DNA from 3 places in the Streptococcus sp. NLAE-zl-C503 genome. Region 3 is predicted to be linked to each of the others. Evidence: predicted binding sites of a transcription regulator. Region 3 holds the regulator's gene; each other region holds the start of a gene.
The links. Region 3 encodes NrdR, which represses ribonucleotide reductase genes. Its sites were predicted from a motif close to ACACNATATATNGTGT; they were not measured.
Positions count from the first base shown of each region.

Region 1 (3,288 bases), on a different contig from region 3:
GCAGTAGTTGTGGCCTTGCCTTTCCTGTTTTATAGTTTTAGCCTAGTGGCTGACTATCTGGATGATCTAAGTAACGATAAAGGTTTCTTGCGAGTTGGGATGAGTTTAGCCTTAGCTTTCTTCCTATCACCTATTCCCACAGCTTTGTTTGCAGCCATACTTGCCTTGAGTTTGTTTGGATTTAATATTGCCAAGCGTCGATTTGCTCATGGTTTGTATCAATTTTTCGCATCAGCTCTAGGATTTTCTCTCCTTTTTTATCCAATTGGCTACTATACAGTCTTAACAGGAACTTTTGGTGATGCGATTAGCCATACCTTGTATCCAATAGATACGCTTAGTCTATTTTCAAATGCCAATCTTATGGAGAATGCTGCTTTCTATGGTTTGCTATCCATCGGTATTGGGATTCTGACATTGATCTTTTCAGGATTGTTTCAGACCAAGTCAGCTCAGCAATCTGCTGTCTCAATAGGCGCTATTTTAGGATTATTAGTAACTCTTTCTTTGTTAATTCTTTCAAAGGAACCTTTGCATGGCTCACGTTTGGCAGCGATTTTGCCCTTTCTGACATTGTTATTGTTAACCAACATCAAAGAAGGAAGCTCTGATCGTATCAGCCGTAGTAGACGAAGAGTTCGTTCTTCATCACTCTTTGGTCGCTACCTCAAGGGAAATTTCTATCTACCATTAATTGCGATAGTCTATTTACTTTTCCTACCTGTTTTGAGTCGCTATATTTCGCATCCAAGTACTTATCAGGAACGCGAGCAGCTTGCTAGCTTGGTCAAGCAGCAAACGAGTTCTGAGGATCGTGTCTATGCTTGGGATGATCGTCCAGATTTTTATCGAGCAAGTGAACGCTTGGCACCAAGCTCTCTAGTAACACCGACGCTCTATACTGCAAGCGACGAGAATAAAACGAAACTAGTCAATGACTTGAAAGAAAATCAACCGAAGATGATTTTGGTCAACCAAAAGGTTGCCTTGTGGTCGGATGTAGAGAGCCTACTTAGTGAAAAATACGAACTTGTTCAGACGGATAGTAAGGAATTCAAACTTTATAAATCTAAATAATAAATCAATATCTTGTGTATTTTTAAAAATTTTAGAATTTTTAACACAAGATATTGATTTTTCTTTTTGGAGTGGTATAATATCATTTAAGAAGAAAAATAGAAAAGAGCATGGATATGATTGTATTAGAAGAAAACCTTGCAACCGTTCCCACTTTGTTCGTTGAAAAACGAGATGGTAGACGTGTAGTGTTTGATATAGACAAGATTGACAAAGCTCTCCACAAGGCGGCTGACAAAGTCATGGATGTGACACCCTTGGTCGAAAAACGTCTAAATGGACTGCTTGAGCGTATTGTTGCGGAAATTCACAGTCGTTTCCCTCAAGGTGTCAAGATTTACGAGATTCAGAATATCGTAGAGCATGAACTCCTTGAAGCCAAAGAATATGCGCTAGCTGAGGAGTATATCACTTATCGGACACAAAGGGATTTTGAGCGCTCAAAAGCGACAGATATCAACTTTAGCATTCATAAACTTCTCAGTAAAGACCAGGCAGTTGTCAATGAAAATGCCAATAAAGACAGTGATGTCTTTAACACCCAGCGTGATTTGACAGCAGGGATTGTGGGGAAATCAATCGGACTGCAAATGCTTCCTAAGCACGTAGCCAATGCTCATCAAAAGGGGGATATCCACTATCACGATTTGGACTATAGCCCCTACACACCGATGACCAACTGCTGTTTGATTGATTTTAAAGGCATGTTGGAAAATGGTTTTAAGATTGGAAATGCAGAGGTAGAGAGTCCCAAGTCTATCCAGACTGCGACAGCTCAGATTTCACAAATCATCGCCAACGTCGCTTCTAGCCAGTATGGTGGCTGTTCAGCTGACCGTATCGATGAGGTCCTGGCGCCGTACGCAGAGAAGAATTACCAAAAACACCTTAAAGATGCAGAAGAATGGGTCTTGCCTGAAAAACGGGAAGATTATGCCTGGAAGAAAACGCAAAAAGACATCTATGATGCCATGCAATCTCTTGAGTATGAAATCAACACTCTCTTCACTTCAAATGGCCAAACACCTTTTACTTCGCTAGGTTTTGGCCTGGGAACCAATCGTTTTGAGCGTGAAATTCAAAAAGCTATTTTGACTATTCGTATCAAGGGACTTGGTTCAGAACATCGCACAGCCATCTTCCCTAAACTCATCTTTACATTAAAAAGAGGCCTCAACTTAGAGGAAGGTTCGCCTAACTACGACATCAAACAGTTGGCCCTCGAGTGTGCAACCAAGCGGATGTACCCAGATGTCTTGTCCTACGATAAGATTATCGAACTGACAGGTTCTTTCAAGGTTCCTATGGGCTGCCGTTCTTTCCTCCAAGGATGGAAGGATGAAAATGGTGTTGAGGTCAATTCAGGCCGAATGAATCTAGGTGTTGTGACAGTCAATCTGCCTCGTATCGCCCTCGAGTCTGAAGGAGATCTGAATAAGTTCTGGGAAATTTTCAATGAACGTATGAACATCGCAGAAGATGCTTTGGTTTATCGTGTTGAACGGACCAAGGAAGCAACACCAGCAAATGCTCCGATCCTTTATCAGTATGGAGCCTTTGGTCGCCGTCTTGGAAAAGAAGAAAGTGTTGACCAACTCTTTAAGAATCGCCGTGCCACAGTTTCGTTGGGCTACATCGGTTTGTACGAAGTGGCTACAGTCTTCTTTGGAAATAGTTGGGAAAGCAATCCTGAAGCCAAGGAATTCACGCTTGATATCATTCGTGATATGAAACGACGTGTGGAAGAGTGGTCTGACCAATATGGTTACCATTTCTCTATCTACTCCACACCGTCTGAAAGTCTGACAGACCGCTTCTGTCGCTTGGATACAGAGAAGTTCGGCTCTATTCCTGATATTACGGACAAGGAATACTACACAAACTCTTTCCACTACGATGTCCGTAAAAATCCAACACCGTTTGAAAAGTTAGACTTTGAAAAAGTTTATCCAGAAGCAGGTGCGTCAGGTGGTTTCATTCATTATTGTGAGTATCCAGTTCTTCAGCAAAATCCTAAAGCCTTGGAAGCTGTCTGGGACTATGCCTATGACCGTGTTGGCTATCTAGGAACCAATACTCCGATCGATCGCTGTTACAAGTGTGACTTTGAAGGGGATTTTGAACCAACTGAAAGAGGATTTGCTTGTCCCAACTGTGGCAATAGCGACCCTAAAACAGTAGATGTGGTCAAACGTACGTGTGGTTATCTGG
Region 1 is NZ_FNJT01000002.1:217,357-220,644, reverse strand. Features, by position in the region: gene BLS46_RS05280 (damage-inducible protein CinA) at 1-1,077, shown strand, start outside; gene nrdD (anaerobic ribonucleoside-triphosphate reductase) at 1,194-3,288, shown strand, end outside.
Region 1: a site for NrdR is predicted at 1,121-1,136, ahead of nrdD (anaerobic ribonucleoside-triphosphate reductase). Genes of this name have one in related genera too.

Region 2 (3,288 bases), on a different contig from region 3:
TACATTTCTTCATTTTTACGAGCTAATTCGTAGAATTTATCAGGTACTACAACACCAAGTGAAAGAGTCTTTACACGAACTTTTTCATCGGCATTTTCTTTTTTAGTTGAAAGGAAAGCGATGATATCTGGGTGAAAGACGTTGAGGTAGACAACACCAGCACCTTGACGTTGCCCGAGTTGGTTTGAGTAAGAGAAGCTGTCTTCAAAAAGCTTCATAACTGGTACGACACCAGAAGCGGCTCCTTCATAACCTTTGATAGGTGCGCCAGCTTCACGAAGGTTGCTGAGGGAAATTCCCACACCTCCACCGATACGCGAAAGTTGAAGAGCAGAGTTGATAGAACGTCCGATAGAGTTCATATCATCAGTCACCTGAATCAAGAAACAGGATACCAACTCCCCACGACGAGCACGACCTGCGTTCAAAAAGGAAGGAGTAGCTGGTTGGTAGCGTTGGTGGATGATTTCATTGGCAATATCAATCGCAATCGCTTCATCACCGTCTGCAAAATAAAGGGCGTTAAAGAAGACGCGGTCTTCCATGCTTTCAAGGTAATATTCACCGTCATTAGTCTTCAAGGCGTATTGATTATAGAACTTATAGGCAGCCATGAAAGACTTGAATTGAAAGTTTTGGTCCTTGATAAATTGAGACAATTCTTCCAAGAATTCTGGACGGTATTTCTTGATAAATGCTGTTTCAATGTAGTTGTGTTCAATGAGGTAGTTGATTTTATCAGTGATTGAATCAAAAACCATAGTGTTTGGAACTACATTTTCTTTAAAGAAAGCATCCAAGGCTTCTTTATCTTTATGAAGCATGATTTGTCCATTAACAGGACGGTTAATTTCGTTATTGAGACGGAAGTAGGTCACGTCCTCAAGATGTTTTAATCCCATAAAATTTCCTTTATCTAATTACAAAAGAAAGGCCTCTAAGTTAGCCCTAGAAGCGAGTTTCTTCTGGATGATGTACTAAGATTATGCTAATTGTTTCAGTTTTCCTGGTTGGAAGCCTGAAAAGACTTCAGTTGGTGTTTGGATAACAGGAGCTGCGCTGAAACCGAGCTCTTTAACTTGATCGATGTACTCAGGTTGCTCGTCGAGATTGATCTCACGATAAGCGACATTGTTGCTATCCAAGAAACGTTTGGTCATTTTACATTGTACACAATTATTTTTAGAATAAACCGTTACCATTTTCGTAACTCCTCATAAAATTTGATTACTTTCTTAGTATATCAGAAAAAAAAACTTTGTCAAATTTTTTAAACTAAATCTTGTGCCTAAAAGTTACAGTTTTAAAAACTAAATACAAGATATAGTGGTTTTTGAAAGGAGTTGAAAATAGCAAAGTCGTAAGAGCATGAATAAGTTCAGCTGAGACAATGCTTCAACAAAACTGAAGATGTCCCTATATTTTGTATTAAAATATTTAAGAGATAACTAAACTGAAGATGTTAGCTTATACTGCATTTATCCAAATAGATTATGACTTTCGTATTCTTGATAGAGAGTATATAACTATAATTTTTTTGAGGTATTCGCTTTATGTGGTATACTAATGGTGACCATAGAACTTATAGATAGTAGATAAGTTAGATAAATGTTGAATATGCAAAACACTATTAGAATGGAGCTATTCACTTTAGGAATTTATACTCACTGTAGATATATGTCTAGTATAATGTTGTTAGGGAATTGGGATTAATGAATGAAAGAATGCAAATCAGGAGGTGTGTGGTGAAAGAAAACGAGGTTATTTTAAAACGGCAATCTACTCGAGTATTTTTTAAAAATGGGGATACGGATTTTTTCTTTAATTGGTTGCTAGGAATCGGTGAAGTTTTTGGCTTTTCTCATGGAGAGCTGTATTATCTTGCTCAAAAGTTAGGTAATTCACCAAAACCTGATGACTGGAAAAATGTGTTTTTATCACATGTGAACTATCTTGAACAAAAGGTTAGCGATTTAGGTTTGAGTGAACAAACAAAGGCGCAGTATTATCTCGCACAGACCTACTCACTTCGATCGGCAATCCAGTTTACTGATCCATTTTCTGCCGAATACATGCCTACCGTTTGTCAAATGGAGAAGGCGTTCTCTAGCGCAATTCATTCACTAGGTACACCGATTGAAAAACTAACTATTACTTATCAGGATTCCTACTTGCCTGGTTATTATCTTCATAGCGGCGATAATTGCCCAACGCTAATCATGATTGGTGGAGGTGATACTTATCGCGAAGATTTATTTTACTTTGCAGGATACCCTGGATGGATACGAAATTATAATGTTTTAATGGTTGACCTTCCAGGTCAAGGAAGTAATCCTAGTAGAGGACTAATCTTTGATGTGGATGCCTCTATTCCAATTTCATTATGCATAGACTGGTTGGAAAATAGAAATCCTAAACTAAATTATTTAGCCATTTATGGTGTCAGCGGAGGGGGATATTTTACCGCACAAGCTGTCGAAAAGGATCCAAGAATTCATGCTTGGATTGCTAGTACCCCTATTTACGACGTTGCAGAACTTTTCAGAAAAGAATTTGGATCAAGTTTGAAAGCACCTAGTTGGTTAATAAATGCCATTTTAAAATTAACTGGAAATTTGAATGAATCAGCAAATTTAAATCTTAAAAAGTATGCATGGCAGTTTGGTACTTCTGATTTTAAGAGTGCTATTGATGATGTATTTAACCATGCAAAGATTGTGGATTATCAAAAAATTCAATGCCCATGCCTATTTATCATGGGAAAGGGTGAGGGTGCCGAACTGCAACATCAAACTAAGGTAATTTATGAAGCACTTAAATCTAAAAATCAACAAACTAAACTACAAGTATTTGAGGCGGAAAGTGGTGCGGACGCTCATTGCCAAGTCAATAATTTAAGACTAGCCCATAATGTCGTTTTTGATTGGTTGGATACTTTATTTGAATGGAATCAATCAAAGTTTTAGTTCTACTTATACCACTTAGATATATCTACCTTTTACTGTTAGGTGCTACAAGCTTATTTTACTTTAAGTAGCAAATTGGATAAATTCTCTACTGTTGATGGTAAGAGTAGATTTTAGAATTTCAGTATTTGATGAAGTCTTTTCAAATAATAGCTTTACTGAGTTATATTAATTATAGCTAAATAGTATTATTTTTTCATTATTTACTAGGATTGTCCTCTGATTGATATTAAGAGAAAATAGCTTTGAAAATTGAATTTTGATGATGACATTCTTTGAACAATTAGTGTTTAGATATGCTATTTAGTTACTAGAGTGCTCA
Region 2 is NZ_FNJT01000001.1:516,171-519,458, reverse strand. Features, by position in the region: gene nrdE (class 1b ribonucleoside-diphosphate reductase subunit alpha) at 1-902, opposite strand, end outside; gene nrdH (glutaredoxin-like protein NrdH) at 984-1,202, opposite strand; gene BLS46_RS02505 (alpha/beta hydrolase family protein) at 1,746-2,966, shown strand.
Region 2: a site for NrdR is predicted at 1,315-1,330, ahead of nrdH (glutaredoxin-like protein NrdH). Genes of this name have one in related genera too.

Region 3 (3,288 bases):
ATAAGATACATCTGCATAGCCGTGATTCATGACCAAGATAGGCTTGTAGCCACGCGCTATATAGTCCGCATCCCCACGAAGAAACTTATCCCGTTCTGTGATATATTGGTTGAACTTGGAGATGCTACGATTCAACTCCTCTGGGCTGAGGGATTCTTTCTGGATAAAAGCCGCTACATCTGGGTCCTTCATGATCTGCTGGACTAGGTCCTGATACTGAAAACGACTTGTCTGACGTTTGATAACGTCACCCACACTTTCCATCTAGTCTCCTCCTTCTTCTAATCGAGCTAACATTTCTTGTTTTTTGCGTTCTAGTTCCAGACGAGTTTCCTCACTGGTTTGATTTTTGTATTCTGGATTACTCCACTTGGGAACATTTGTCTTAGTCGAGCTAGTTTTCGATTTCTGGACTTCCTGGCCTTTTTGCTGACGCTCTCGAATCCGAAGCACAGCTTCCTCTGCTGTCCGAATTTTGCGATAGGCATAGTCGTTGGCAACTTTCATGGCATATTTTTCATTGACATTGGCCGAATCAACCTTGTTAAAGGTTAAAAGCAAGACGATATTGATGACTTCGTCCAACAAGCCTAAAGACTCTATCTGGTGAAGGAGCTCCCTTTCACTCTGGGTGATGTGCCCTTTGCGCTCTTGTTTGAGAACTTGTAAAAAATCTCGGGGAGTTTTACTCTTTGCTTCCCTGATAATGGCCCTTTCTTTGGGGCTAAAGTCAGAAGACACTGGTTTTTGTGCTATCTTTTCACGCATGCGTTTGACTGAAATAACCTGAGCCACCGCTGTCGCCTTGGCTAATTGATAGGTTTCAAACCAGGTCCATTTTTTTTCATCTGCAATGGCAAACAATTCCAAAACATCTGCCTGCTCATTTTCAAAACGCAAACCATCTCGAGCCATCAGGCGCTGAAAATGTTCCAAGTCAAAATCATTTTTCATCTTGATTTTAGACTCGGTTGGTGTCACTTCTTCAGTCAGGGTTGGAAAGACTTGACTCAAAGAAACCGAGAGTGCTTCTCCCTCACTTGGAACCTGCTTCATAGCAGAAACAGCTGTATCCCCTATCTTTTTCTCCAATAGTCTGCTATAGACAGAATGACTTAAAAAATCCTGAATAGGTAGGGGAGGATGTAGCTGCAATTCATAGACTTCCCCCTTCTGATAAAGAGTCAACAGATCCACAGCAAATAAGATTTTAAAAGACTGGAGGAGCGTATTCATCCCGAAATTCAAATGATTAAGAATGTTAGCAAAAAGGTGTTCCTTTTGCCCACCATCCCAAAAGGTAATGGCATATAGATAGAGGCTCAGTGCCTCCTGACCGATAATCGGGAGGTAGCACTGCACCAGAGAAGAGGTATCTTGCGACACCCGATTATTCTTTAGAAAAGAAAAACGGTCATTTGGCTTCATCTATTTTTCCTTTTTCTTTTTAGAGGACTGGGTGATCTGCTGGAGCAGACTCTCCAACTCACTCACATCCTTAAAACTACGGTAAACGCTGGCAAAACGAACATAGGTAATCTCATCCAGCTCCGCCAATTCTTCCATGACTAAAGACCCAATATATTCACTTTGGATCTCATTCTCACTGCGACTACGGAGTTTTTGCTCGATACGATTGACCACCATGCCGATTTCATCACTTGAAACAGGGCGTTTCTGGGCTGAGCGAATAATCCCATTAAAGATTTTATCTCTCGAAAACTGCTCTCGCGTACCGTCTTTTTTGACGACAACCAGTGTTCTTTCTTCTACTCGTTCATAGGTTGTAAAACGATGCTGACACTCATCGCACTCACGTCTTCGACGGATAGTATTTCCTTCTTCGGCTTGTCGACTATCAACAACACTAGACTTGGTAGCCCCACATTTTGGACAACGCATGCATTTCCCTCCTTGTCGTTTTCTTTTCATTATACCATTTTTTGAGCAATTCCCAAAACAATTCTTATTTTTACTTGACAAGTTTTTTGTTTTATTGTATTATTTAATTAGAACAACAAAGAAAAAGAAAGGAGACTATGATGTCCTGGTCATTTGATAATACAAAACCCATTTATTTGCAGATTATGGAAAAAATCAAATTACAGATTGTTTCCCATGAACTAGAACCCAACCAACAGCTCCCAACCGTAAGGGAACTAGCGAGCGAGGCTGGGGTCAATCCCAATACAATTCAGCGTGCCTTGTCTGATCTTGAGCGCGAGGGCTTCGTTTATAGCAAGCGAACAACTGGCCGTTTTGTCACTGAGGACTTAAATCTCATCGTTCAGTCCCGCAAACAGCTTTCTGAGGAGCAACTGAAAAACTTTGTAACGGGCATGCTTCAATTTGGATATCAAAAAGAAGAACTGCCAAGTGTGCTTAGCGAATACATCAAAGGAGTGTAAAATTATGACATTACTAGCATTTGAAAATGTATCCAAATCCTATGGGGCTACAGCAGCCCTTAACAATGTTTCCCTTGAGATTCCCGCTGGAAAAATCGTCGGGCTTCTCGGCCCAAACGGATCTGGAAAAACAACCTTGATCAAGCTGATCAACGGACTTCTCCAACCAGACCAAGGTCGTGTCCTCATTAACAACATGGACCCAAGTCCTGCTACCAAGGCCATTGTCTCTTATCTACCAGACACGACTTATCTGAATGAACAGATGAAAATCAAGGAAGCACTGACCTACTTTAAAACTTTCTACCAAGATTTCAATCTTGAGCGGGCTCAGCACCTTTTAGCAGATCTTGGCATTGATGAAAACAGTCGCCTCAAGAAATTGTCAAAAGGAAACAAGGAAAAGGTTCAATTAATCCTGGTTATGAGCCGTGAAGCTCGTCTCTACGTGCTCGACGAACCGATTGGTGGTGTGGACCCGGCTGCCCGTGACTATATCTTGAACACCATCATCAACAACTACTCACCAACTTCAACTGTCTTGATTTCTACCCACTTGATTTCAGATATCGAACCGATCTTGGATGAAATCATCTTCCTCAATAACGGAAAAGTCGTCCGTCAAGGAAATGTAGATGATATTCGTTACGAGTCAGGTGAGTCGATTGACCAGCTCTTCCGCCAGGAGTTTAAAGCTTAGTTAAAGGAGATTATTATGTTTTGGAATTTAGTTCGTTATGAATTTAAAAATGTTAACAAATGGTATCTAGCTCTCTACGGTGCTGTGCTTGCAATTTCGGTTTTGATTGGTGCATCTATTTCTGGTATTAGTCAGACCTACACCAGCTATGGTAATAATCCCTACTATCTGTTAGGCTTT
Region 3 is NZ_FNJT01000003.1:181,732-185,019, reverse strand. Features, by position in the region: gene dnaI (primosomal protein DnaI) at 1-264, opposite strand, end outside; gene BLS46_RS07130 (DnaD domain protein) at 265-1,428, opposite strand; gene nrdR (transcriptional regulator NrdR) at 1,429-1,902, opposite strand; gene BLS46_RS07120 (GntR family transcriptional regulator) at 2,043-2,408, shown strand; gene BLS46_RS07115 (ABC transporter ATP-binding protein) at 2,413-3,108, shown strand; gene BLS46_RS07110 (hypothetical protein) at 3,124-3,288, shown strand, end outside.